Linked DNA regions of Algoriphagus sp. Y33. The protein of the gene in region 1 binds, or shares a complex with, the protein of each later gene. Links are inferred from orthologs where the notes say so. Each region holds a gene or a part of one and is shown in the gene's direction. Other genes may lie near its edges.

Region 1 (11,839 bases):
AATCGTCAAATACGAAAACCAATCAGTTTCCGGGATCGATTTTTCATCCATCTGATAATCTATTTTTCCTGAGGTGATCGGTATAGCTCCGCTCAGACATTTCAGTAAAGTGGATTTTCCGGATCCGTTACTTCCTGTTATAGCCAAGGAATTGCCCTGAGATAATTCAAGACTTAGATTTTTAAAAATCCATTCGTATTGGAAGCGTTTGGAAGCTTCTTCTAAGTGGATTTTCAGCATGGTTAATTGATGTATCCTTTCATCACACCGCGTTCGGATGAGCGAATGAAATTCAAGATTTCATCCCTTTCTTTGGTGGCAGGCAGATTTACTTCGATTTCTTCCAGTGCCCGGCTATTGTTCATGCTGTTAAGGAAAAGGTAGCGATAGACTTCCTGAATGTGGGAAATTGATTCACTTGAAAAGCCCCTTCTTCGGAGTCCCAAAGAATTAACTCCAGCATACGAAAGTGGCTCACGGGCAGCTTTGGTAAATGGAGGAACGTCTTTCCTTACCAAGGATCCGCCGGAGACCATAGCGTGCATGCCTATTTTCACAAACTGATGAACAGCGCTGGATCCACCTACAATAGCCCAGTCATCGATAGAGACATGACCGGCAATTTGGACAGAATTAGCAATAATAACATGACTTCCTATTACACAATCATGCGCTATATGTACATAAGCCATCAACAGACAGTGGCTTCCGATGACGGTAGTTTGCTTTTCCACAGTGCCTCTGGAGATAGTGACACACTCTCTGATAGTAGTGTTGTCACCGATCATGACAGTAGAGTCTTCCCCTTGGAATTTTAGATCTTGAGGGATTCCTGCGATCACGGCACCTGGGAATATCTTGCAGTTTTTCCCAATACTGGCACCTGAAAAAATAGTCACGTTCGGGCCGATCCAGGTATTGTCACCTATAGTGACATTTTCACCGATCATGGTGAATGGATCAATGTGAACGTTTTTTCCAATTGTTGCTTTTGGGTCAATATGGGCTAAAGGACTGATCATGATTCTTTTCGGGTTATGCTTGCTGTCATTACGGCCTCACATACTAGCGTATTACCTACATAAGCTTCACCACGCATTTTTGCTATACCTCTTCTTATCGGGGCCAAAAGTTCACATTTAAAAATGAGAGTATCACCGGGAAGAACCATTTTTCTAAACTTACAGTTTTCAATTCCCAGAAAATATGTCCAGTAATTCTCCGGATCATCTACTGTACTCAATACCAATATGCCACCTGTTTGGGCCATAGCTTCAACCTGCAATACACCTGGCATCACTGGATTGGCAGGGAAATGCCCCATAAAAAATGGTTCATTGATCGTTACATTTTTTACTCCTGCTACTACAGTATTATCAAGATAGATGATTTTGTCAAGTAACTGGAACGGATACCTATGCGGCAATATATTGCTGATCTGATTGATATCCATTACCGGGGGAAGTTTGGGGTCGTAATATGGAATGTGCGAATTAGCAGACTTTTCCATAGCACGTTTTATTTTTTTTGCGAAAGCTACATTAGCGGCATGACCGGGCCTTGCTGCCATAATCTGGGCTTTCAGAGGACGGCCTACCAAGGCTAAGTCTCCGACAACATCCAACAACTTGTGCCTAGCTGGCTCATTGCGGTAGCGTAAGTCCACATTGTTTAAAATGCCTTCTTTTTTCACCTCGACCTTTGGCTTATTAAACATCTTGGCCAGATGAACCAATTCTTTTTCCTCTACTATTCTATCCACCACTACGATGGCGTTGTTCAGGTCTCCGCCTTTGATAAGGTTAGAATTGTAGAGCATTTCCAGCTCATGCAAAAAGCAAAAAGTACGGCAAGAAGCAATTTCCGATTTGAATTGGCCGATGTCAGTAATAGATGCATGCTGACTGCCTAATACGGGAGAATTGTAATCGACCATCACCGTCACACGGTAGTTGTCGGTAGGCAAAGCTACCATTTCTACCTCACGGGCAGAATCTTTATATTGAATGCTTTCTTGAACTTCATAGAATCTTCGAAGCGCATTTTGTTCTTCGAGACCTGCGTCTTCCAATACTTCTATAAACTGAATTGATGACCCATCCATAATAGGAGGCTCAGGTCCGTCCAGCTGAATGAGTACATTGTCGATTTCCAAACCTACCAAAGCAGCCAAGACATGCTCTACTGTATAGACCCTGGCTCCATTTTGCTCCAAGGTGGTTCCTCTGGATACATCTACCACCAAGTCGCAATCTGCATCTATAGTTGGTCTGCCTTCCAGGTCAATTCGCTGAAACTTATATCCGTGATTTGGGGGAGCGGGTAGAAATGTCATGTTTGAAATGACCCCGGTGTGTAGTCCCACTCCGGATAATTCCACCTGCTTTTTAATGGTGTGTTGTTTTACTTTCATCTGATTTTTGAACCGTTCAGCATGCTAAAGGCTGCAAATTTACTGCTTTTTTTCTAGTTCTTTTATGCGGTCTACTATCCCTTCGAGGTTTTTGAAGATGGAGTATGATTTCAGGAAGTTTTTCATGTCCATGCCGATGTATCCAAATAAAGTCGTTCCTGGCTTAGAGATAGATTTGCTTACTCCTGTATTTGCTCCGATTGTGGTATTGTCTGCGATTTTTATATGGCCTACAATGCCTGCTTTTCCAGCTATTACGCAGTTTTTTCCAATCACTGTAGAGCCTGAGATCCCCGTTTGGGAGGCTATTACTGTATTTTCGCCTATGACCACATTGTGAGCGATTTGGACCAGATTGTCTATTTTTGCCCCTCTTTTGATTATTGTTGAGCCCATGGTGGCACAATCAATCGTGCTATTTGCGCCCACGCTCACATTGTCTTCCAGTACCACGTTTCCGATTTGAGGTATAGCTTTGTATGAGCCATCTCCCTGGGGGGCAAATCCAAACCCATCAGAACCGATAACGGCTCCCGGATGAATTTCGCAATTGCTACCTATGATGCTGTCAGCACATATTTTGGCACCGGCATGAATTATCGTATTATCTCCTACCTGCACACGGTCTCCGATGTGCACATGACTATATAGCTTAACTGACTCTCCGATTCTGCAATTTTTTCCGATGTAAGAGAATGCGCCTCTAAAGGCCTGTTCCCCTATCTGGGAGCTAGGGTCAATGAAACTAGGCTCTTCGACTCCTACTGCGCTGTTTTTCATTAGCATAGCATAAGCCTCAAGCAATTTTGTGAAACCGGTATAAGCATCATCTACCCTGATTAAATTGGTTTTCAGGGTTTTGGTGGGGATAAAGTGGTGGGAGACAATTACTGCCGTAGCTTCTGTGTCATAGATGAAAGGAGTGTATTTTTCATTTGCCAAAAAACTTATACCTCCTTGGCTGCCATCTTGGATTTTGTCCAGCCGGGATACTTTTTGGCTTTCATCGCCTTCTACTTTTCCCTGTAGGATTGCAGCGATTTGTCCGAGGGTAAATTCCATAAACAATATAAACGGAGTTAATAATTTAAATTTAGGCTTTTGGCCTTACATACGTAATGCTTCTCCACGATTTTACTCATGACCTTTATGTTTGGCAGATCAGCTGCCTGAGCTACATCAATTACCTTTCCCTTTTTTGTCAAAATATTAATCCTGTCCTTAGCGAGGTAGCCATAGTTGCTCACTGCTCCATGGGAAAAGAAATAATCAAGATCTTCTGTAGGGATCTTAAGTTTTATAATGGTCTTCTCTTTTAACAGCGTGATTTCTTCAGCAGAAAAAGGTTCATTTGTTAAATTGATCTTATAAAGATTGCGGGTCAAAAACATCTGGGAAATATTCCTTAACACATAGTCTGGGTGATTTTTCCACAGTTTTACTGCTCCCCAAATGTCCAAATCGTCCATTTCAAGAAACAATCGTAAAAAGGCTGGATTAGTTCGGAAGTCCGCCAAAGATAAATTTTGGGTTAGAAAGAAATCGAATTCATCTGTGATCGTAAATCGAGTGCCCGACTGCCGTAGAAATCTCGCTCGCTGGATAAGCTTGATGAGCATTTTCTCAGCACTGACGGTAGTTTTGTGCAGGTATACCTGCCAATACATTAATCTGCGCGCACTCAGGAAATTCTCAATGGAGTAAATCCCCTTTTCTTCAATGACCACTTGATCATTTTTCACGTCCATCATCTTGATAATACGGTCTGCTCCGATAGTTCCTTCGGATACACCTGTAAAGAAACAATCGCGCTGTAGATAGTCTAGCCGGTCAATATCTAATTGACTGGATACTAGCTGATTGAAGAATTTTCGCTCATATTGATTCTTAAATATTCTTAAAGTAAGGCCTAATTTGCCACCAAACTCCTGATTCAGGAGTTCTATAGTCAGAAGAGAAAGTTCTTCATGGGGGATGCCTTTCAGCAAGCTATATTCTAAGGCATGTGAAAAAGGTCCGTGCCCGATGTCATGCAAAAGGATTGCAATTAGCGCAGCTTCATATTCCTCATCTGTGATCTCAGTGCCTTTTATTCGTAGATTGTCAAGTGTAATGCTCATCAAGTGCATTGCCCCTATGGCATGATGAAATCGGGTATGGAGAGCTCCGGGGTAGACAAAATCAGTCAGCCCCAGTTGCTTTATTCTTCGCAATCGTTGAAAATAAGGATGGTCGATAATCGTAAAAATCAACTCGCTTGGGATTGTGATAAATCCGTAAACAGGGTCGTTTAGTATCTTTTGGCTTTTCAAGGAGGCCTTTTTTGTTTGACTCAAAAGTAATTATAATTTTAAAAGAAACTGAATCTAAGATGTCTCAAAAATTCAATATACTCTGGGCAGACGATGAAATCGACCTGCTTAAACCTCATATTCTTTTTCTCGAGAAGAAAGGCTATGCTATAACCACGGTCAATTCTGGCGTGGACGCTATCGAAGAAGTTGAGCAAAAAAACTTTGACGTAATCTTTCTGGACGAAATGATGCCAGGAATGACAGGTCTCGAAACATTGCAGCAGATCAAGCAGATCAAGCCGCAAGTACCGGTAGTGATGATCACCAAAAGTGAGGAAGAGCATATTATGGACGATGCTATTGGTGGCAAGATTGCTGATTATTTGATCAAGCCGATCAACCCCAATCAGATTTTGCTTTCAGTAAAGAAACTCCTTCAAAACAAGCAATTGATCGATGAGCGAACTACTCAGAGTTACCAGCAGGACTTTATGAACATCAGTATGGCTTTCGGTGACGCTGAAGATCATCAGGATTGGGCCGATATTTATCGGAAGTTGACTTATTGGGAAATGCAGATCGATGATACTGAAAACAAAAACATGCTTCCCGTATTGGAGTCCCAGAAAATTGAAGCCAATGCCAATTTTTCCCGATTCATAAAAGACAACTACCTGGACTGGATGGAGGAAAAGAACCAGACAAAACCTCTACTTTCCCATCATGTGATGAAAAAGAAGGTTTTTCCACAACTCAAAGAGAAGAAGCCTCTTTTCTTCATAGTAATTGATAATTTCAGACTGGATCAATGGGAAGATATAGAGTCAATAATTGCTCCCTATTTTAATCTCAAGGATAAGGATACGTATTATAGCATCTTGCCTACTACCACAGCCTTCGCTAGAAATGCGCTTTTTAGCGGAATGATGCCTATGGATATGGCGAGATTCTATCCCCACTTCTGGGAGGATGAAGATTCAGATGAGGGGAAAAATAATTTTGAGGAAGAATGGCTTAAGATAAACTTGGAGAAAAACCGGCTATCTATCAAATCCAGTTATAACAAAATAATCCAAGCCCATCAGGGAAAAGCCGTTTTGGAGCAGTTCCATACTTTTCTTCAAAATGACCTGAATGTTTTGGTCTATAATTTTGTGGATATGGTTTCCCATGCAAGGACCGATATGAAAATGATTAGGGAATTGGCTCCAAATGAATCCGCCTACAGATCGCTGACCACCAGTTGGTTTGAGCATTCTTCCTTGTTTGAGTTACTCAAGAAAATCCATGACGCAGGAGCCGAAGTGATTATTACTACGGATCACGGCACTAAGCGGGTGAATAAGCCCTATAGAATCATCGGAGATAAAAATGTGACTACCAATCTAAGGTATAAGCAAGGGAAGAACCTGAATTTTGAGCAGGGTAAGGTGTTTGAAATCAAAAAACCTGAAGACGCAAAACTTCCAAGGCTAAATGTTTCTTCTACGTATGTTTTTGCAGTGGAGGACTATTTCTTTGCATACCCCAATAATTACAATTATTATGTGAACTTCTATAAGGACACTTTTCAGCACGGAGGTGTATCTTTGGAAGAAATGATCATTCCGATCGTTCATTTGTCACCAAAATAATTACGCAGTTGACCCAGTTCACATACGAGCTAGATGAAATTGAAAAGGCCGCAAACGCTTTAATAGAAGCTGCTGCTGACGAAAAGGTATGGGTGTTTCAAGGCGAAATGGGGGCGGGTAAAACCACTCTGATTAGGGCTTTGTCCAAAGCTTTTGCAATGACTGATCAAGTAAGCAGCCCCACTTTTGGGATCGTAAATCATTATGAAAATCTAGGTGGTGTAACTTTTTACCACTTTGATTTCTATCGAATGGATGATCCTACAGAAGCTTTGGATATCGGAATAGAAGAGTATTTTTATAGCGGAAATTATTGTTGGCTTGAATGGGCAGAGAAAATTGCCTCCTTTTTGCCGGAGAAGTTTTTCCTAATTCGGATCAGCAATGATTCCGAAACAAAACGAACCTTGAACCTACAACATATCCAAGATGCCAGCTGAAATTGATCAACTAACTGCTGTGGGGCTTATCCCACAAGAATCACCGGCTAGGGTTAGAAAGAAAGGCCAATCTTTGGTAATTGGCTTGCCTAAGGAAGCTTCTGCCCAAGAGAAGAGAGTAGTTATCACCCCCGAGTCCGTTGGTTTGCTTTCAAATAACGGCATTAGTGTAGTGGTGGAAGCAGGAGCCGGATTACAGTCTAAATTTTCAGACCAGGATTTTTCGGATGCGGGTGCAAAAGTCACAGATTCCAAGAAAGAGGTCTTTGAGTCAGAGGTAGTATTAAAAATTGACCCACCTACAGAGGAGGAGCTAAGTTATATGAGTACCGGAAGCTGTTTGATATCAGCATTACAGCTCGAACGACAAAGCCAGGAGTTTATCCAGACGCTGAACCTGAAGAAAATCACCTCGGTAGCATTTGAATACTTGGAAGATAAGGTGGGGGGAATGCCTGTAGTAAGGGCGATGTCCGAGATAGCCGGCAGTACGGTGATGCTTATTGCCGCTGAATACCTTTCCAGTGAAAATAATGGTAAGGGATTGATCATGGGAGGAGTCACGGGGGTACCGCCGACCCAGGTGGTGATTATAGGTGCAGGAACAGTGGCGGAATATGCAGCCAGAACTGCATTGGGATTAGGAGCCAACATTAAAGTTTTTGACAATCATATTTACAAATTGAGAAGACTTAAGCAGCTCCTAGGCCAGCAGATATACACTTCCACAATTGATAATTTCAGCTTGAACCAAGCACTTTCTGAAGCAGATGTGGTGATCGGGGCACTGCGTGCGGAAAAGGGAAGGAACAAAATTGTAGTGTCTGAGGAAATGGTGGCCAATATGATGCATGGGAGTATCATTATTGATGTAGCCATTGATCAAGGGGGGTGTATCGAGACAGGAAGAATGACATCACATGATGAACCGGTGTATCAGGTTCATGATATTACACATTATTGCGTGCCGAATATTGCTTCTCGCGTTGCCAGAACAGCTTCTTATTCCTTAAGCAATATTTTTACCCCTATTATTCTTCAAATGGCCGACTTGGGAGGTGCTGAAGAAATGATATTCAATTATAAATGGTTTTTGAGGGGGGTTTATACCTATCGGGGAAGCCTGACAAATGCCTATTTGGGAAGGAAATTTGGCATCAGTCACAAGGAACTACAGCTATTGCTTGCTGCTAGATATTGATAGGATTAGGAAAGTAGGTTTTGACGAAGTAGAAATTCCAGCTGATCATTGGATTTGATCAGTGCTTTGGTGAGCTTTTCGTTTTCCCTACGAAGTTGTAGGATCTCGTAAGCATTTTTGATGACGGTTCGTAGATAGTCTTCCTCCCAGGGTTTTGTTAGGTAGTGATAGACCTGGCCCTTATTTATTGCGTCAATGACAGCTTGGATATCCGTATATCCTGTAAGTAAAATTCTTATTGGGTTGGGATGGGTTGGAATTATGGATTCCAGAAATTCCACCCCGGATTCCTCAGGCATTCTTTGGTCAGTAACGATGATATCAACCTCTTCTTTTTCAAGGATAGCACGGCCCTCTTTGGCTGAGATTGCCAGGAAAATTTTATAATCTCTCCTGAAAGTTGCCTTAAATGCCTGAAGATTGTTCTCCTCATCATCTACGTAAAGGATTTTGATTTTTTCTTGAGGCTTGTCTTCCATGATGTAAAAGTCTAAAAAAAAACTTCAATTTTATACGATTTTTCGTTCATTTTCAAAATAGTCTTTTTTTCCTACAGTTGCATTAAGTCAAATAAAATTCTTGACAAAACCAATGAAAAGGATTCGATCCATTAATTTTGGGAAATTTGAAAATCCCCCTACAAGTTTCACCGCTCCCATGAGCATTTGACTTAGGGGAAATTTGTTGTAGTAAACCACTGAAATTCAGAGTAAAAAAAAGAAGGGTGGCTTAGTCGGTTGTTTGGTAGAAGGAAATAAAAGAAAAATATTCATTTATCATTAACTGATTTATTGCACTTTAGTGAATTATTATTCCTCCCATATCAAACCCCTACAAGTAAAATTTCGATGTCAAAACTAATGGGTACTTCAAAGAAAGAAGTGTATAAGCCGTTGATATTAAACACTTCAGATGAAGAGTTAAATAATGTCATACAAGAGCTGAAAGGAGACACTGCTTTACTTATTCATGATGAGATCAAGTCTCAGGTGGCTGATTTGATCAAACTCAGAAACCCGCAGAAAAAATACACACGGATTGAATTAGATGAGGCAGTTGAGGATTTCTTTGGCAATCAAGCTATTTCAGATATTGGGAATTGGGTGTATTATCCATGGCGCCATTGTCTCGTTCATTTACTTCCTGAGAAGGAGTTTGTTACTGTACGAACTGTTAGAAATAAATATGTCATCACGGAAGAGGAGCAAAAGGAATTGGCGGACAAGAAAATCGGGATAATAGGACTCTCGGTGGGACAGAGTGTGGCCTTAACTTTAGCGTTGGAAAGAGGGTGCGGGGAACTTCGGTTGGCTGATTTTGATGAGCTGGAACTTAGTAATCTAAACAGAGTTCGGACAGGGGTTCATAATTTGGGAATCAAGAAATCAGTAATTGCTGCCCGTGAAATCGCAGAGATAGATCCTTATCTGAATGTGGTGCTATATAATGAAGGTGTTCAGGATTATAATATTCATGATTTTTTTACTCAGGGAGGTGAACTGGATTTATTAATAGAGGAGTGTGACAGTTTGGATGTGAAAATCAAGAGCAGAATCAAAGCAAAAGAGCTTGGGATTCCGGTGTTGATGGACACCAGCGACAGAGGAATGATTGACGTAGAAAGATTTGATTTAGAGCCGGAGCGGCCGATACTTCATGGACTTCTTCGGCAGTTTGGAGAGGAATCGGGTCTTGTGTCTAAAATCCCCAATCAATACGCTGAGATTTTAATGGCTCTTTTGGATTTTAATCAACTGTCTACAGGAGCTCAGCAAAGTATTCATGAAATAGGGAAGACGATAACTTCTTGGCCACAGCTGGCTTCTTCCGTAATATTGGGAGGAGGGGCATGCGGGTATTTCTCCAGAATGATTCTTTTGGGGCAAGAAATCCGCTCCGATAGATATTATGTAGACTTAGAAAAGATCGCAAATTTTAGTCATGGAAGTTAGGGTAAGGGTAATAAGGGTCACGGAAGATATTGCGGCTACAGAGAAATATATAGCGGGGCATTTAAAGGTACTTGAATCCTATGGAGTTACTAAAGTAACCTCAGCGGATAGATCATGGGTAGATAATCCAAACACTTATTTGATTCTGTTTGAATCTATGGATGATTTTAGGGTTTTAGGGGGAGGCCGTGTTCAGTTAAGAAGTAAGGGATATCCTCTGCCCCTAGAAGATGCGATTTCGGAAGTGGATCCCGGCATCATAGAGTATATGAATCAATTTGGAGAATTGGAGGTGGCTGAGTATTGTGGTTTATGGAATAGTAGGGAGGTTGCAGGATACGGCATTGGAAGTATATATTTGGTAAAGGTTGGGGTAGCTATTGCATCTCAATTCAAACTTAAGAAGCTGTTGGCTCTATGCTCTCCTGCGACAGTACGAATATCAAAAAAAGTTGGCTATGAAGTGATAGAGACATTGGGAGATAATGGTACTTTTTATTACCCTAAAGAAGGGTTGATTGCTACTGTACTAGCCATTGAAGATGTTGATAATTTGCCCACTGCAGAAGAATCTGAGCGAGAGTTTATTTTTCAGCTTAGAAACAATGTGGTCCATCAAAAACTGGAAACAGGTCCAAAGGGAGAAATGATGGTGAGATTTGATTTAATAGTTAATAAGAATTCGGAGAACCAATGAGAATTAAGAAGTTAAATGTAATTGGTTTTCTTGTTGTTTTGATGATATTTTTTGGTATCTTCTTACCGCTATCTAGATATTTAGATATATTCGGCGACAATAATGTTTACCAGATTGATCGCTATTTTATTTTTGAAAGCGAAATTAATGAGAATTATGGATGGGGGGACGGGTTCCAAGAAATCGATGGGGAAAATACTGACATTATTGATCTTGGTGTACAGCATGACACAGTTTATATTGGATTGGATTTGAGTTCTGATCTAATGAGTCTGCCTGGTCAGTATTACCTTGAGATCAATAATCCTTCGTTTAGAAGTATAGAATTATACCGGGTCAATTTAGAAGGACTATTGGTTTTCTGCGACGTGGAGGGGATTGGTTTTTTGGACTCTAATGACTTTGGCAATCCGAACCCTACTTTTAAAATTACTAATTCAGAGCGTTGGCTACCCTATGTGATATTAAAGATAAATTCCTCAGAACCTATCCGTTTTACGGCGTTACTTTCTTCGGAAAGTGGTTTTGATTCAAGTTTTAATAAAAGGACTGTTTTTATAAATATATACATAGGTATAATGCTGGCCTTGTTTTTTTATAACCTATTCCTTTATTTTTCGGTCTTAGATGTTTTGTATTTGTTCTACAGCATGTATGTGCTGTTTATTGCATTAGCCCAGCTTTCACTTTCCGGACATTCTTATTGGTATTTTCTCTATCAGAACCCACTTCTTTACGAGATTAGTATTATAGGATTTACTTCAATAGCAAGTGTGTTTGCTATTCCCTTTGTCCGTAATTTTTTAAGCACAAAAGAGAGATTGCCTTTTTTTGACTTAATATTGAAGGCTATATGGGTTTCTTACATAGTTACCTTTCTATTAAGATTGTTTGGGATTGTTAGTTTGAGTTATCAGATCACTGATATTAATGGGTTTTTGGTGGTGATTACGTTTTTTTCGATTGCAATATTATTGGTTCGTAGAAAAATCCGTTCAGCCTCATATTTTCTGATTGCATGGAGTTTCTTTTTACTCGGCATAATTTTCTATATCCTGCAGACTCAAGGATACTTTAATCTAGGCTTTTATGCTAATCTACCGATGCTGATAGGAACAGCTTTGGAAGCTATTTTACTTTCTTTAGCCCTGGCGGATAAGATCAATATCCTAAAGAAAGAAAAGGAGATAGAACAGGCTGAGCGTCTA
Region 2 (11,808 bases), 540 kb from region 1 along the record:
ATACCTGCGTCTACGATAGGATAACCGGTTTTGCCTTTGCACCAAGCTGCAAATTCCTCTTCGTTGTTTCTCCATGGGATACGGTCATAGGCTGGCTTGAATGCATGATCGACTACTTGGGGATTGAATGCCAAAATCATCATGTAAAATTCCCGCCAGATTAGTTCATTGAGGAAGGTGGTGTTAAGCGCTGCTGCTTTTATCGCAAGTTTCCGGATGGAAATAGTACCAAACCGCAAATGGATTCCCAGTCGTGACGTGCCGTTTTTGGCTGGGAAATCACGGGTTTCGCTGTAGTGAGCAATGATTTCTTCGTCCGCGGTCTTGGAAGGGATAGTGATGTCGCTTTTGGCAAATCCCATTTCTTTCAATGAAGGGATTTCAAAAGGACTGCTTTGCATTAGATTCTTCCAATGCATGGGTTTAAAATCCTCCAGGTTTGAAGGATCAAACTTGCTCAGCCATACTCTGCTGAACGGGGTGAACACTTTATAGAATTCTCCTGAGCCATTTAAGATTTCGCCGGGCTCGAAGATCAGCTGGTCTTTGAACAAACGTAATGGTATATCTTGCTGATTTAATACTCTCGCTACCTTTTCATCACGGCTTTTGGCATAAGGTTCATAATCCCTGTTTGTGAAAACTGATAGGATTTTGTAAGTGTCAAGTAGTTCTTTGAAAACAGCCTCCGGATCCCCATAGCGGACTAAAATGGAAGAACTATGATCACCCAATTTTTGGTGAAGTTTGCAGACTTGCTCATGGATAAATTCCACTCTGGCATCCTGTTTATTCTCTAGTTTATCGAGTATATTTCTGTCAAAAATGAAAAGAGGTAACACATTTTCATTCTGTTTCAGTGCTTGATAAAAACCGTGATTATCATCAAACCTTAGGTCTCTTCGAAACCAAAAAATGCTGACTTTTTGCATATAACTTTTATAGAAGTAAGCTTAAAAACAGAACAATTGTTTTAAATCTCTCCTTGCTTGAGCATTTTGATTTTTCGTTCCTGATCCAGCGAGTCTAGTCTTTCTTCTATATTATCCAGCGGGATAGGCTTCCATTCCTCTTTATTTTCAAACTGGTAGCGAAGAAAATCGTCTTGATCATTTATGATCAATTTTTCATTTTTCTTTCTGGTTATTTTTTTGAAAAGCTCAGAGAATGAATTGAAAGAAACACTTTGTGACAAGGCTACCCCGTAAGTGGCGACGTTTTTGGAAAGAGAAAGCGAGGTAAAAGTGTTAAAATTATTCCTATTGAAAATCCGGATTCTATAAACTCCGTCTTCTGTAAGCATATATTCTGCCTGCCAATCACCTATGATGGAAGATGCATTGGCGGTGCCCTGATTGTCAGTAAATCCACCATCCCTTGATACGCGAAGTCGACCGTCAAGGAAAGTATAAGCTACACTCAGTTGGAACGTCTCCAGTGCATTTTGATCCAGAGTAGCCACATCCAGGTCGACTTCCAGATTTTTGTCTACCTGACCAAGAAAGCTGTTAAGCTGGGTAGAAAGCAATTGCCCCAAACTTGAAGAGATAGTGGACACGCCTGAAAATTGCCCTTCCGGCGAGAATGAACGGGTCATAATCACTGAAAAAACCTGTCTGTTCATTTCCTGCTCATCATTCGCTATTTTATTTTGGAAAGAGGAAATGGTCGTCTGGGTTTCTCCGCTGGAAGGAAATTCGGTGAAGTCAAAACCAAAATTAATTTCTGGGGAAAGCAATTGACCATCCAGATTCAGCAATACTTTGACAGGGTATCTTCGGCTGGCATTTGTACTTTGGTTGTCTGCGGTTACCGTATTCACCAACAGCGGCTGTAGGGATACACTTTCGGTGTATTCAGCCGAAATGTCCATTACTCCTGCATAGGGATCTCCATACCACGTAATTCTACCACCGGGCTTTATGCTGAATTGCTTTTTTACCACGTTATAGAGGGAGAAGTTATACTTTCCCTCCGTGATTTCGTAGGTGCCGTCTAGTGTAAAATTTCCTTGAGTATCCACATTCATGGTCAATACGCCACGACCTCTTCCTGTGATTCCTTCCTCAGTCCGTGGGTCAATAATGATTTCAGCATAAGCATCAGGGGTGATGTCAAGGACGAAATTCATTCGCACATTCTTAATTTCCAGCCTATTTACCTCCTCGGCAATTTGTTTGATTCTTACGGTGTCTTGGATGTTGATCATATGAATGAAATCCTCCTGAGCTTGGGTGTTGTCACTGCTCAGGGGAATATAAATTCTGGTGTTGGGTTGACTGGTAGCCCGGGCGTTGATATCCATATTGGTAGGGGTACCTACCACTTCTGCCGTTCCTGTGACAAAGGCAGTCCCATAAAACGTCTCATTATCCTTGTCCGTGGTGTTCATAACCTGAAGATTGGCCATGTTGGCTTTGATATCCAATCGGATGTTTTCAAATCCCTGATGAGTTATTCCGCCGGTGACAGTCGCAGTATTCCCAAAGAGATCTTTGAGTTCCATCTGCTGAAAACTGACTTGAGTGGGCCTAAAGAGAATGTCTCCATTGAGTAAATAGGTCGTTTTGAGGTAGTTTACAGTAAGCTTTCCATTGTTTAATCTTCCTGTTCCCTCTACTTTAGGTTCAGCCATTGTGCCGCCCAAATCCATTTTTCCTGAAACAGTACCGCCCATATTTGACACGTAATTAGACAAAAAAGGCTCTAGAATCACCAAGCTAGCATCGCTCAGTGCGGCATCCATATGAATCTCCTGATTTTCGTTAAGTATGTAACCGCCTAGATTGATAGTTTCTTTGCCCTCAATGACATTGATCAGAGATACTTGCAATTGTGTAGAGTCCAAATTTGCCTTCAGATTCATATCCCCGATTGGGAACTGATTTATGGAGACCTTACTTAGGTTGAAATCACCACGCATCAGAGTTTGGTCAAGCAGATGATCAAAGGAGATCAAGCCATTTGCTGTGCCGTCAAAGTTTTGGGGGAAAAGCGTATTAAGCAGGTCTACATTTACGTCGTTTACAGTCAGGTTCAGTTGATCCTCGGGCTGGTTACCGGCATTTCCCTGAAGTGAGATGGATTGATTCTCGTTGAAAAGCTTAAGACCGTCCACCTGTATCGACCCAGGAGTAATTGTGATCAGGTTCAGCGAATCAAATTTCCATTCTCTATCCAGAAGTTTCAGCGATGAAGGCTCAAAGACAAGTTGCGTGTTTTGGGGGGCAAAACGAGCCGTAGCATTGATTCTAGCTGAACTTTGGGTAGAGTCCTGATCTAGGCTAAAGTCAATATTCATATCGTCCTTGTCCCATATTGCCTCAAATCCAAAGTTGGTAAACTGAAGTGATTTGCCGATTTCCTGCGTTTTGGAATATACGTAGAAGGAAGCTAATATATCCGGACTGTTGATGAGTTTGGAGGTGTTGAAGTCAATATTGATGTTTTGAGCTGAATTACCCTGGAATTTCAGTGTGTCAATACTTGTGAAAAAGTTAAATACGGTGTTTTCCTGCGTTTGATAGAATGCACCTTCCAAAACCATGTTTTTTGAAAGGCTGAGATCCGGCTCTAAAAGTTGGACAATCGGATTGATGTTGATCAGCCGAAGGTTGAGGTCGAGATTGTAGATTTCCGAGAAATTTCTTTCAAGATCTGCTATAGGCTGTTCTTCATTTAGGATAATTGCGATATACTGTTTGGTTAGAATATTCAGATCTCTTCCCATTTGCTGGAGGTTAAACTGTCCTGAAGCGGCGGCGACCAGGTAGTCGGAATTAATAGACATGGTGCGCGTGCCCCCGGCAAAAAGAGATTGAAAATTAAAATCCCCCAGCTCCAAAAATCTGTCTTCATAGCCCACTTTGATGTTTCGGAATCTGGCTATTCCCTGAATGTCATCCAGTTCGATTCCTTTGACGTCAATATCCAGATTTCCGCTGAGGAAGGTGGCCTTATCCGTGAAATTCATCCGGTCCAGAAATGCAGTATCAATTTGCAGGCTCATTCGCACGGAATCAGTAGCTTCACGAAGGTTTAATTCTCCATTTGCATTGATTTTAAAATTCGGGTCATTTACTCTAATATTCCCTTTGAAAAGATCCCGTCCATAGGTTGCGTCAGTTTTGATGCCGGTGTAGACGTAGTTTTTTAAGCCAAATCTTGAGACGTCCGCATTTACATCGATCAGTAGGTTGTCAATAGAGTTTCCTGTTGTATTTACGCGGCCTTTTAAGCTTATTTTTTGTAATAATTCCCTTCTTTCAGCTATAATTCCCAAGTCAAGATTAGTTGTGGTTAAGTTGGAAACTGTAGTAGGTAACCCATCTACAAGGTCAAAACTCACTCTGCCACTAATGTCTCCAATGGATGTTTTGAATTCTCCATTGGTATCAAATCTGTGCAAATAGCCTGCGAAATCAGCAGTTAGACGGACGGTGTTGAATTTGTTGATTTCCTTGGAAATATTGCTTGGTAAATAAGGGGCTAGATCATTCGCAAAAATGGTCGAGTTTTTAAGAGAGAGATTAATGTACGTTTCATTGATATCGGGCAAACCATCCAGCCTAAAAGCTCCGAAGATTGCCGTTTTTTCTCCAAGTCTTATCAGAAGCTCCTCCGAACGCATATCCGATACAGGACCTGCTACTTTTCCCGATAGATAGATTTCATCGTCAATATCCGGAAGAGAAGGTGCGAAAAGCTTAAGATCTCCCAAGTCAAGCTTGGTTTCGGTTAAATTGGTAATGATTACTACTTCTTCCACGAAATTGGAAAACGCAGCAGGAGTGGCATATTCAAACCGCAGAAAATTTTTGATATGACTGTTGGCAGATTTCAGACTTAGCTTGTCAAATTCCATAAATTCACGGGCATAGGTCATATCAGTTTTGAGCTCCATGATCTCAAACCCTGAAGTCAGTTCTGTCCCTGTTAGCATTTCTACATCAGCCCCGATCTCAGAACCTTCCAGATAAAAGTCAGAGGCATTCAAAGTAATATTTGAAAAACGAAGCTTATTATAATTCAGTCCTTTGGTGATTGCGTCTGTGATCTCATTGACGATAAAGATCTCGGAATTTCTCAATTCCACCGAGTTAATCCGAAACTGAGTGGGTTTGTTGCTCTTACTTTTCGTGCTGAACATATTGGCCAATTCCTCTACCCACATATTGATATTCATGGCCGAATCACCCTCATGAGTGAGCATATGGAGCTTCGCATTCTCCATCCGCACGGCGTTTATGGTGGTGACTCCGGGAGGGAATAAAGAGAGCAATTCAAAATCAGCATGTATTTTTTTCGCCCCAATCATTAGGCTGTCCCGATGATCCCGGATGATGACATTGTCTAATTCCAAGGCATCCCACCACGTAAGTTTGATCTTTCCAATATCTGTATGAAAAGATGAATTGTTATTGAGAATACTTGTTACAGTGTTGATTACCTTATTTTGCACCCAGGTGATCTGGAGACTCAGAGCCACCACTATAAAAAACATCACCAATGAAAAGACGATCCATAGCAACACCCGAAACGCTTTGTGCAAAAAATCCGTAACTTTCGCGTTCTTTTCCAATGGGTACCAACGATATCTTTATTCTAGCAATTGAATCCTCGTGTGACGAGACCTCTGCGGCTGTTATAGCTGACGGCAAAGTACTTAATAATATTGTCGCCACGCAATCTGTTCACGAAAAATATGGAGGGGTAGTTCCTGAGCTTGCATCCCGGGCACATCAGGAAAATCTCATCCCAGTGGTGCAGGAGGCTATTTTGTCATCGGGGATTTCCAAAGACCGGCTTTCGGCAGTAGCTTTCACGCGGGGCCCCGGATTAATGGGGTCTCTTCTGGTAGGTGTAAGCTTTGCCAAGGCATTTGCATTTGCGAGAAACATTCCATTGATTGAGGTGAATCATATGAATGCGCATATTTTGGCACACTTCATAGAAGATCCGAAACCGAAGTTTCCATTTATTTGCCTGACTGTGAGCGGGGGACACACACAGTTGGTCTTGGTTCAGGATTATTTGGAAATGAAAGTGATAGGAGAGACCCAGGACGATGCCGTAGGTGAGGCTTTTGATAAAACTGCAAAACTGCTGGGTTTACCATACCCTGGAGGTCCGCTTATTGACAAATATGCCAAAGATGGTGATCCGAAAGCATTCCAATTTCCGATTACCCGGATGCCCGGATTGAATTATTCCTTTAGCGGGATAAAAACTGCGGTTCTGTATTTCCTTAGAGACGAGCTGAAGGGGAATCCGAAATTTATTGAAGAGAACCTGGCGGATCTTTGCGCAAGCATTCAGTATTCTCTTGTGGAGATGCTTTTGATCAAGCTGAAAGCCGCAGTAAAGGAGTATGGTGTGAAGGAAATTGCAATTGCGGGAGGTGTATCGGCCAACTCAGGATTAAGGGATACCCTTTCTGAACTGGCAGCTCAGAAAGGATGGAATCTGTACATTCCAAAATTCGAGTACTGCACAGACAACGCAGCCATGATCGCCATGGCAGCACATTATAAATACCTGAAAGGAGAATTCTCATCCATGGATGTCACTCCTCTCGCAAAAATGAAAATCTAAGCATGGCTAAGGATAATAAGTTTGACAAAGTCATCAACATAAAAAACAGAAAGGCAAGTTTTCAGTTTGAATTTGTAGATACTTATGTAGCAGGAATGGTGCTAAAAGGAACTGAGATCAAGTCCATCCGTGAAGCAAAAGTATCACTGACTGAAGCGTTCTGCATTTTTTTGGACGGACAACTATACGTGCGACAGATGCATATCGCCCCATATTCCATGGCAGCGAGTTATAATCATGTCGCAATTCGCGATAGAAAGTTATTGATGAGCAAGAAGGAACTCGAAAAATTGGAAACTAAGTCTCAGGAAAAAGGGCTGACTATCATTCCTGTTCGTATATTTATCAATGACCGGGGGATGGCAAAAATGGAGATAGCGCTAGGCCGGGGCAAGAAATCACACGATAAAAGACAGGATCTGAAGGAAAAAGATGCAAAAAGAGAAATCCGGCGAATGGCCTTTGATTGATGCTTTTGGGATATGTAGACAAACTATCCTTCCACTTTACCGCAGACCTACTTTTGATTCTGCACAGGTCACACAGTTACTTTTTGGAGAGTGTTATCAGACTACAGCTATGACGCCCGACCGGCAATGGTTCAAAATACTGCACGAAGATACAGGACTGCAAGGTTGGATTGCCGGCCGTGCACTCAAGGAAATTCCCCAAACTGACTATTACAAATACCTCAACACGGACTTTCAGATTGTCACCAGTCCTATAGCTGCCATAGAATACCTTGGGACAAATCTATATTTGCTTCCGGGAAGCAGGCTCCACTTCTCTGATTTGGAGCTTTTTAATTGGCAGGATAACATAGGATTCACAGGGGCTGTCCGTAGTCATGCGCTGAGAGCCGACAGGAAGGAGCTGATCGATATTGCAATCAACTATGTCAATGCACCTTTTCAGGCAGGAGGGAGAAGTATAGTGGGATTGGACGGGCGGCAAGGTTTTGAATTGATTTTTGGTATAGCGGGCTATTCTTGGAAGTCAGGCGAAATTCCGGGCAGAAAAATTGAACCCGAGCTCATATTGCCGGGTGATTTATTTATTTTCAGGGAACTGGAAAGGAAGCAGGTCAACTATGCCTTGTATCTTGGAGCTGATGAAGTATTTTGGATGGATAATAGAATTAAAGTGACGGATTTGAGTGAATGGGAAGCCTTCCTACGGAGTAGTAGGGATAAACAGGTAGAATTGGAAACCCGAATGATTATAAGTTAAACTATGGAAAAGCGGGTATTGGTGTTGAATATGGATCATTCTCCCGTGGCGGTAGTTTCGCCACAAAAAGCCATCGTCCTACTTTTAATGGAAAAGGCAAATTGCTTGTCTGTGTATGATTTACTTCAGATACGTACTGTCAGCCGCAGCTTTGAATATCCTGCTGTGATCTGCCTGAATCATTATAAAAACATTCCCTATCGTGGAGTACTTCTCAACCGGATAAATCTTTTTAGAAGAGATCATGGTGAATGTCAGTATTGTGGAAGCAAGAGACAGTTGACCATAGATCATGTGGTACCGCGGTCCAAGGGTGGAAAATCCAGCTGGACCAATTTGACCACAGCCTGTCATAGGTGCAATGTACTGAAGGGTGATAAAAGTCCGGAGCAAGTTGGGCTTACTATAAAGACTAAACCTTTTAAGCCATCTTTAGCCTATTTTTTGTCAGAATATGCCGAAAAGCAGGCAGAAGAATGGCTGCCGTTTTTGAATTCCAAGATGCTTCAGGGCTGAAGGCTCCCAAGATTAACATTTATCTTTTCCGGCAAAATAATTGCCTGAACCTGTGTATGATTCTTTCCATTATCCCTTCTCTTTTATTTGTGTTTGTTCTTCAAACCAGTCAAATCAGTTTTCAGCAACTATTAGGCTCTTGGCAACTGGTACACTTTGACGCGATGGATCAGTTGAGGAATTCTCCCCAGTACCAGAATTCAAATTCAGCCATGCGTGAGGGACTGGAATATAAAATCCAAAACCGGCTTGAAAATACCGTGTATAATTTTATTCCCGGAGACAGTCTGAGATTTACAGATTATGTGAGGCAGGAAGTAGTACAGAAGAAGGCCAAAATAGAAATCAGCAGTGATAATATAGTGACTATTCATGCGGGAGCAGAAACCAGACAAGCCAAAATTGTTCAGTTTGATGATGATCGCATGGTGCTGGAGCCAATCAGTGATAAGCCTGGAGCCGGCAAGTTGGTTTTCAAAAGGATTAAATAGAAAAGTAGCAATCAATCACCAATAGAAAATTAGCTGTCAGGCTCAACTGATGGCTTATTTTTTGCCAGTTGAGATGTAACCGGCTGTGCGTGAGAATGAAATCGCGCTTAATTTTATTGCTGGTTTTGGGGTTGACATTCCCCAAGGTAATTCTTTCATGCCACGATGGTTGTACCAAAAAGGGGGATAGGCACATTGTGGGAGGTTGGTATGGTTTTTTAGGACTAGTTACCGAACCATCAACCAATTTAATTATGTTACGCTGGATTTTAATTTTCTTAGTAATCGCACTTATTGCCGCGGTTTTGGGCTTTGGAGGAATAGCTGCCGGGGCAGCTTCTATTGCCCAAATCATCTTCTACATTTTCTTGGTTTTGCTAGTGATCTCGCTGGTAATGCATCTCTTAAAGAGAACATGATTTAGTAGGATAGCATACAGGCGATCAACAGTCACGTTAGTCGCACAGTTCTAATGAATAGGATCTGTGCGACTTTCAGAAAAAGTTTTCGTGAATTAGGGTTTCCGGTCTCGGCTAGGCAGGCTACTCTTTTGAAAAATTTGAACTTTGTCGGAAATTATTTTCAGACTGTATTTTCCTTGAAACCCTCCCTGTCCACTGTGGTTGAACCCAGATTTTGCATTAGGTTTCGTTAAGAGACCATTAATTGCAATAAAATCAGGCTGTTTGGAGACTGAGGCATAGCACCGCTATGGTGAAGTCGAAAACTGCAACGCAGTGACTGATTTTGAAGCAATTATGGTCGCAATAGAAATGCTAATGCATGATGCGGGTTAAAAACTAGACTTTAAAAAATATCTCCAGTCTCCCCATGAATAAAGAGCCTTTTCCCACAGTTGAAAGACAGTATAATTCTAAACGAGGTTTAATTTTAGACAGCTTGTTGCAGGGTTTTTTAATTCTGCTTCCACTTACCATAATTTTAATCCTTCTTTCAATTGTATTCAATTTTATTTTTGGAATTGTAGCTCCCCTAAGCGCAGCTTTGGATCCGGGTGCTGATGACCCCCATTGGTTGATCAATCTGCTTTCACTAGCTATCTTCTGTACATTTATTTTCTTGATAGGCCTACTCGTTCGTAATAAAGTAGGAAAAGTTTATTTCAAAAGTTTTGAGAAGAAATACCTTACCAGAATTCCACTTTATAATTTAATTCACCAGACAGTATATCAGTTTGTAGGTTTGAAAAAACTTCCTTTTTCTGAAGTTGTGCTTTTGGATCCATTTAGATCAGGAACCATGATGACAGGTTTTATTACAGATCAAATTGGTGAAAAACTCTACACCGTTTTTGTACCTACCGCTCCAAACCCCACAAATGGAAATATTTACCATGTACCGAAAGAGCTAATAACATTTTTGAGTGTAAGTACGCAGGATGCCATGCGGACAGTAATGGGGATGGGTACAGGCACCGCCGGGATACTGGCGGGATTGGATCTTTCGGATATTCGTGCTGATGGCAGTCTACAGGAAATAGAAAAAAGTAAACTAGTGGATGATAATATGGATGGAATGCGCCCCCTTTCCAGCTAGAAATTTTTCCGATAGCATGTACTGTTATTACATGCAAGAGAAGTCTTATCCTGCTTTTCCATAAGCTGGGGCTAATTAGAATATTCACACCTGATAGTGAGGCTCAACCATAATTTTTTTCTTGTTTCTTACAAGACTATCGGAGATAGGAAATAAGGCTTGAATGCAAAGAGACTATCCTTACGAGTAGTTAGAGTCACTTTGATTTTAGGTAAAAGTAAAAAGTGCTTAATGGGATGATACAAATTTCAACCCGATTATGGATCCAATCAATGTGGCCATAAAAAACAACCGCCAGAATTCCGCTGACTCTCTAAATACGAAAATACCCACCAAGGCTGTACCTACCGCGCCTATTCCCGTCCAGACTGCATAAGCAGTTCCAATGGGGAGAGTTTGAGTAGCTTTGATCAGTAGAAGCATGCTTATAGCCAGACAAATGATAAAGCCGGTATACCAGCCATACACTGCCGTTCCTGTGGCATGCTTTGCCTTGCCTAGACATGATGCGAATCCTACTTCAAATAATCCACCGATGATCAATAATATCCAGTTCATAGAGTTAATATCGTATTAAACCACGGAGACAACAAAATCTTCACGAAGTCCGTAATGATGTTATTTATCATGAAAGAGATTTAATATTCAATCACAAGGCTAATTTAGTCTGCTCCCTCAACAGTCGAAAACTCTTTCTGTGCCAGATGCAGTCTCCATATTCTTCAATTCCTGACCTATGAGCTTTGGTAGGATAGCCGGCATTGCGTTCCCATGCGTAATGTGGGTATTCTTCTGCCAGCTTTTCCATGAATTTGTCCCGGTGAACTTTTGCCAAAATCGAAGCTGCTGCGATACTGAAATATTTTCCATCGCCTTTGATCACGCAGGTATGTGGGATCGTTAACTGGGATTTCCACCGGTTGCCATCGATCAATAGATGTTCAGGTAATACGCCTAGACCTTGTACCGCCCGGGTCATTGCAAGAAAGGAAGCATTCAGAATGTTGATCTTGTCTATTTCCACCACACTCGCTTCAGCGATTTGCCAAGCTAAGGCTTTGTCTTTGATCTCTTCGATCAGCTCTTCCCGTTGTTTTTTGCGCAGCTTCTTTGAGTCATTGATCCAGGGGTTGGCATAGTCGGTGGGTAAAATCACTGCCGCCGCGACTACTGGGCCAGCCAGACAGCCTCGCCCAACTTCGTCACATCCGGCTTCTATTCTATTAGCTTCTAAAAAGGGTTTTAGAATCATGATCCTTGTCTTCTCTGATTTTATAAAACTTGTGAATCATCTCTGCTACTAATCCTGTCCAACCTGTCTGGTGGGATGCACCCAAGCCTGCGCCGCTGTCTCCATGAAAATACTCATAGAAGAGAATGTAATCTTTGAAGTGCGGGTCTTCCTGATATTTTTTATGAC

Evidence for each region.
Region 2: the proteins of tsaE (region 1) and tsaD are in contact, whole or in part, in a crystal structure (PDB 6N9A), measured with the Thermotoga maritima proteins. The link is inferred for Algoriphagus sp. Y33 from one-to-one orthologs. Residues at the interface, in WP_004082108.1 of Thermotoga maritima: Leu37, Gly38, Lys46, Lys57, Val59, Lys60, Ser61, Thr63, Phe64, Thr65, Leu66, Met67, Val69, Pro71, Tyr82, Arg83, Leu84, Asp86, Asp88, Phe89, Asp93, Ile128, Asp130, Glu131, Arg134; in WP_004082750.1 of Thermotoga maritima: Cys10, Asp11, Arg49, His50, Leu82, Gly84, Gly135, Gly136, Glu154, Thr155, Leu156, Asp157, Asp158, Ser159, Glu162, Asp165, Lys166, Arg169, Leu170, Tyr175, Lys213, Thr214, Leu217, Tyr218, Gln221, Arg222, Asn324.

Annotation. Positions count from the first base shown.
Region 1 is NZ_CP061947.1:4,295,997-4,307,835, reverse strand. What follows is about bases 5,194-8,065. They hold tsaE (tRNA (adenosine(37)-N6)-threonylcarbamoyltransferase complex ATPase subunit type 1 TsaE), read left to right. Parts: upstream 5,194-6,349; coding sequence 6,350-6,781; downstream 6,782-8,065. Other genes in these bases: ID165_RS17230 (response regulator), read right to left, coding at 7,988-8,065; ID165_RS17235 (alanine dehydrogenase), read left to right, coding at 6,771-7,982; ID165_RS17245 (bifunctional response regulator/alkaline phosphatase family protein), read left to right, coding at 5,194-6,341. In the rest of the region: ID165_RS17270 (ATP-binding cassette domain-containing protein), read right to left, coding at 1-240; lpxA (acyl-ACP--UDP-N-acetylglucosamine O-acyltransferase), read right to left, coding at 243-1,022; ID165_RS17260 (bifunctional UDP-3-O-[3-hydroxymyristoyl] N-acetylglucosamine deacetylase/3-hydroxyacyl-ACP dehydratase), read right to left, coding at 1,019-2,413; lpxD (UDP-3-O-(3-hydroxymyristoyl)glucosamine N-acyltransferase), read right to left, coding at 2,453-3,475; ID165_RS17250 (HD domain-containing protein), read right to left, coding at 3,493-4,725; more of ID165_RS17245, read left to right, coding at 4,785-5,193; more of ID165_RS17230, read right to left, coding at 8,066-8,461; ID165_RS17225 (ThiF family adenylyltransferase), read left to right, coding at 8,831-9,934; ID165_RS17220 (hypothetical protein), read left to right, coding at 9,924-10,631; ID165_RS17215 (7TM diverse intracellular signaling domain-containing protein), read left to right, coding at 10,628-11,839. UniProt on the Escherichia coli protein: Required for the formation of a threonylcarbamoyl group on adenosine at position 37 (t(6)A37) in tRNAs that read codons beginning with adenine.
Region 2 is NZ_CP061947.1:3,757,234-3,769,041, reverse strand. The notes cover bases 4,747-7,587. They hold tsaD (tRNA (adenosine(37)-N6)-threonylcarbamoyltransferase complex transferase subunit TsaD), read left to right. Parts: upstream 4,747-5,580; coding sequence 5,581-6,594; downstream 6,595-7,587. Other genes in these bases: ID165_RS15065 (hypothetical protein), read left to right, coding at 7,027-7,587; smpB (SsrA-binding protein SmpB), read left to right, coding at 6,597-7,064; ID165_RS15080 (translocation/assembly module TamB domain-containing protein), read right to left, coding at 4,747-5,551. In the rest of the region: ID165_RS15085 (deoxyribodipyrimidine photo-lyase), read right to left, coding at 1-932; more of ID165_RS15080, read right to left, coding at 974-4,746; more of ID165_RS15065, read left to right, coding at 7,588-7,824; ID165_RS15060 (HNH endonuclease), read left to right, coding at 7,828-8,340; ID165_RS15055 (hypothetical protein), read left to right, coding at 8,397-8,831; ID165_RS15050 (DUF1328 domain-containing protein), read left to right, coding at 9,086-9,250; ID165_RS15045 (DUF502 domain-containing protein), read left to right, coding at 9,663-10,388; ID165_RS15040 (multidrug efflux SMR transporter), read right to left, coding at 10,617-10,946; ID165_RS15035 (ribonuclease HII), read right to left, coding at 11,038-11,640; ID165_RS15030 (glucosidase), read right to left, coding at 11,612-11,808.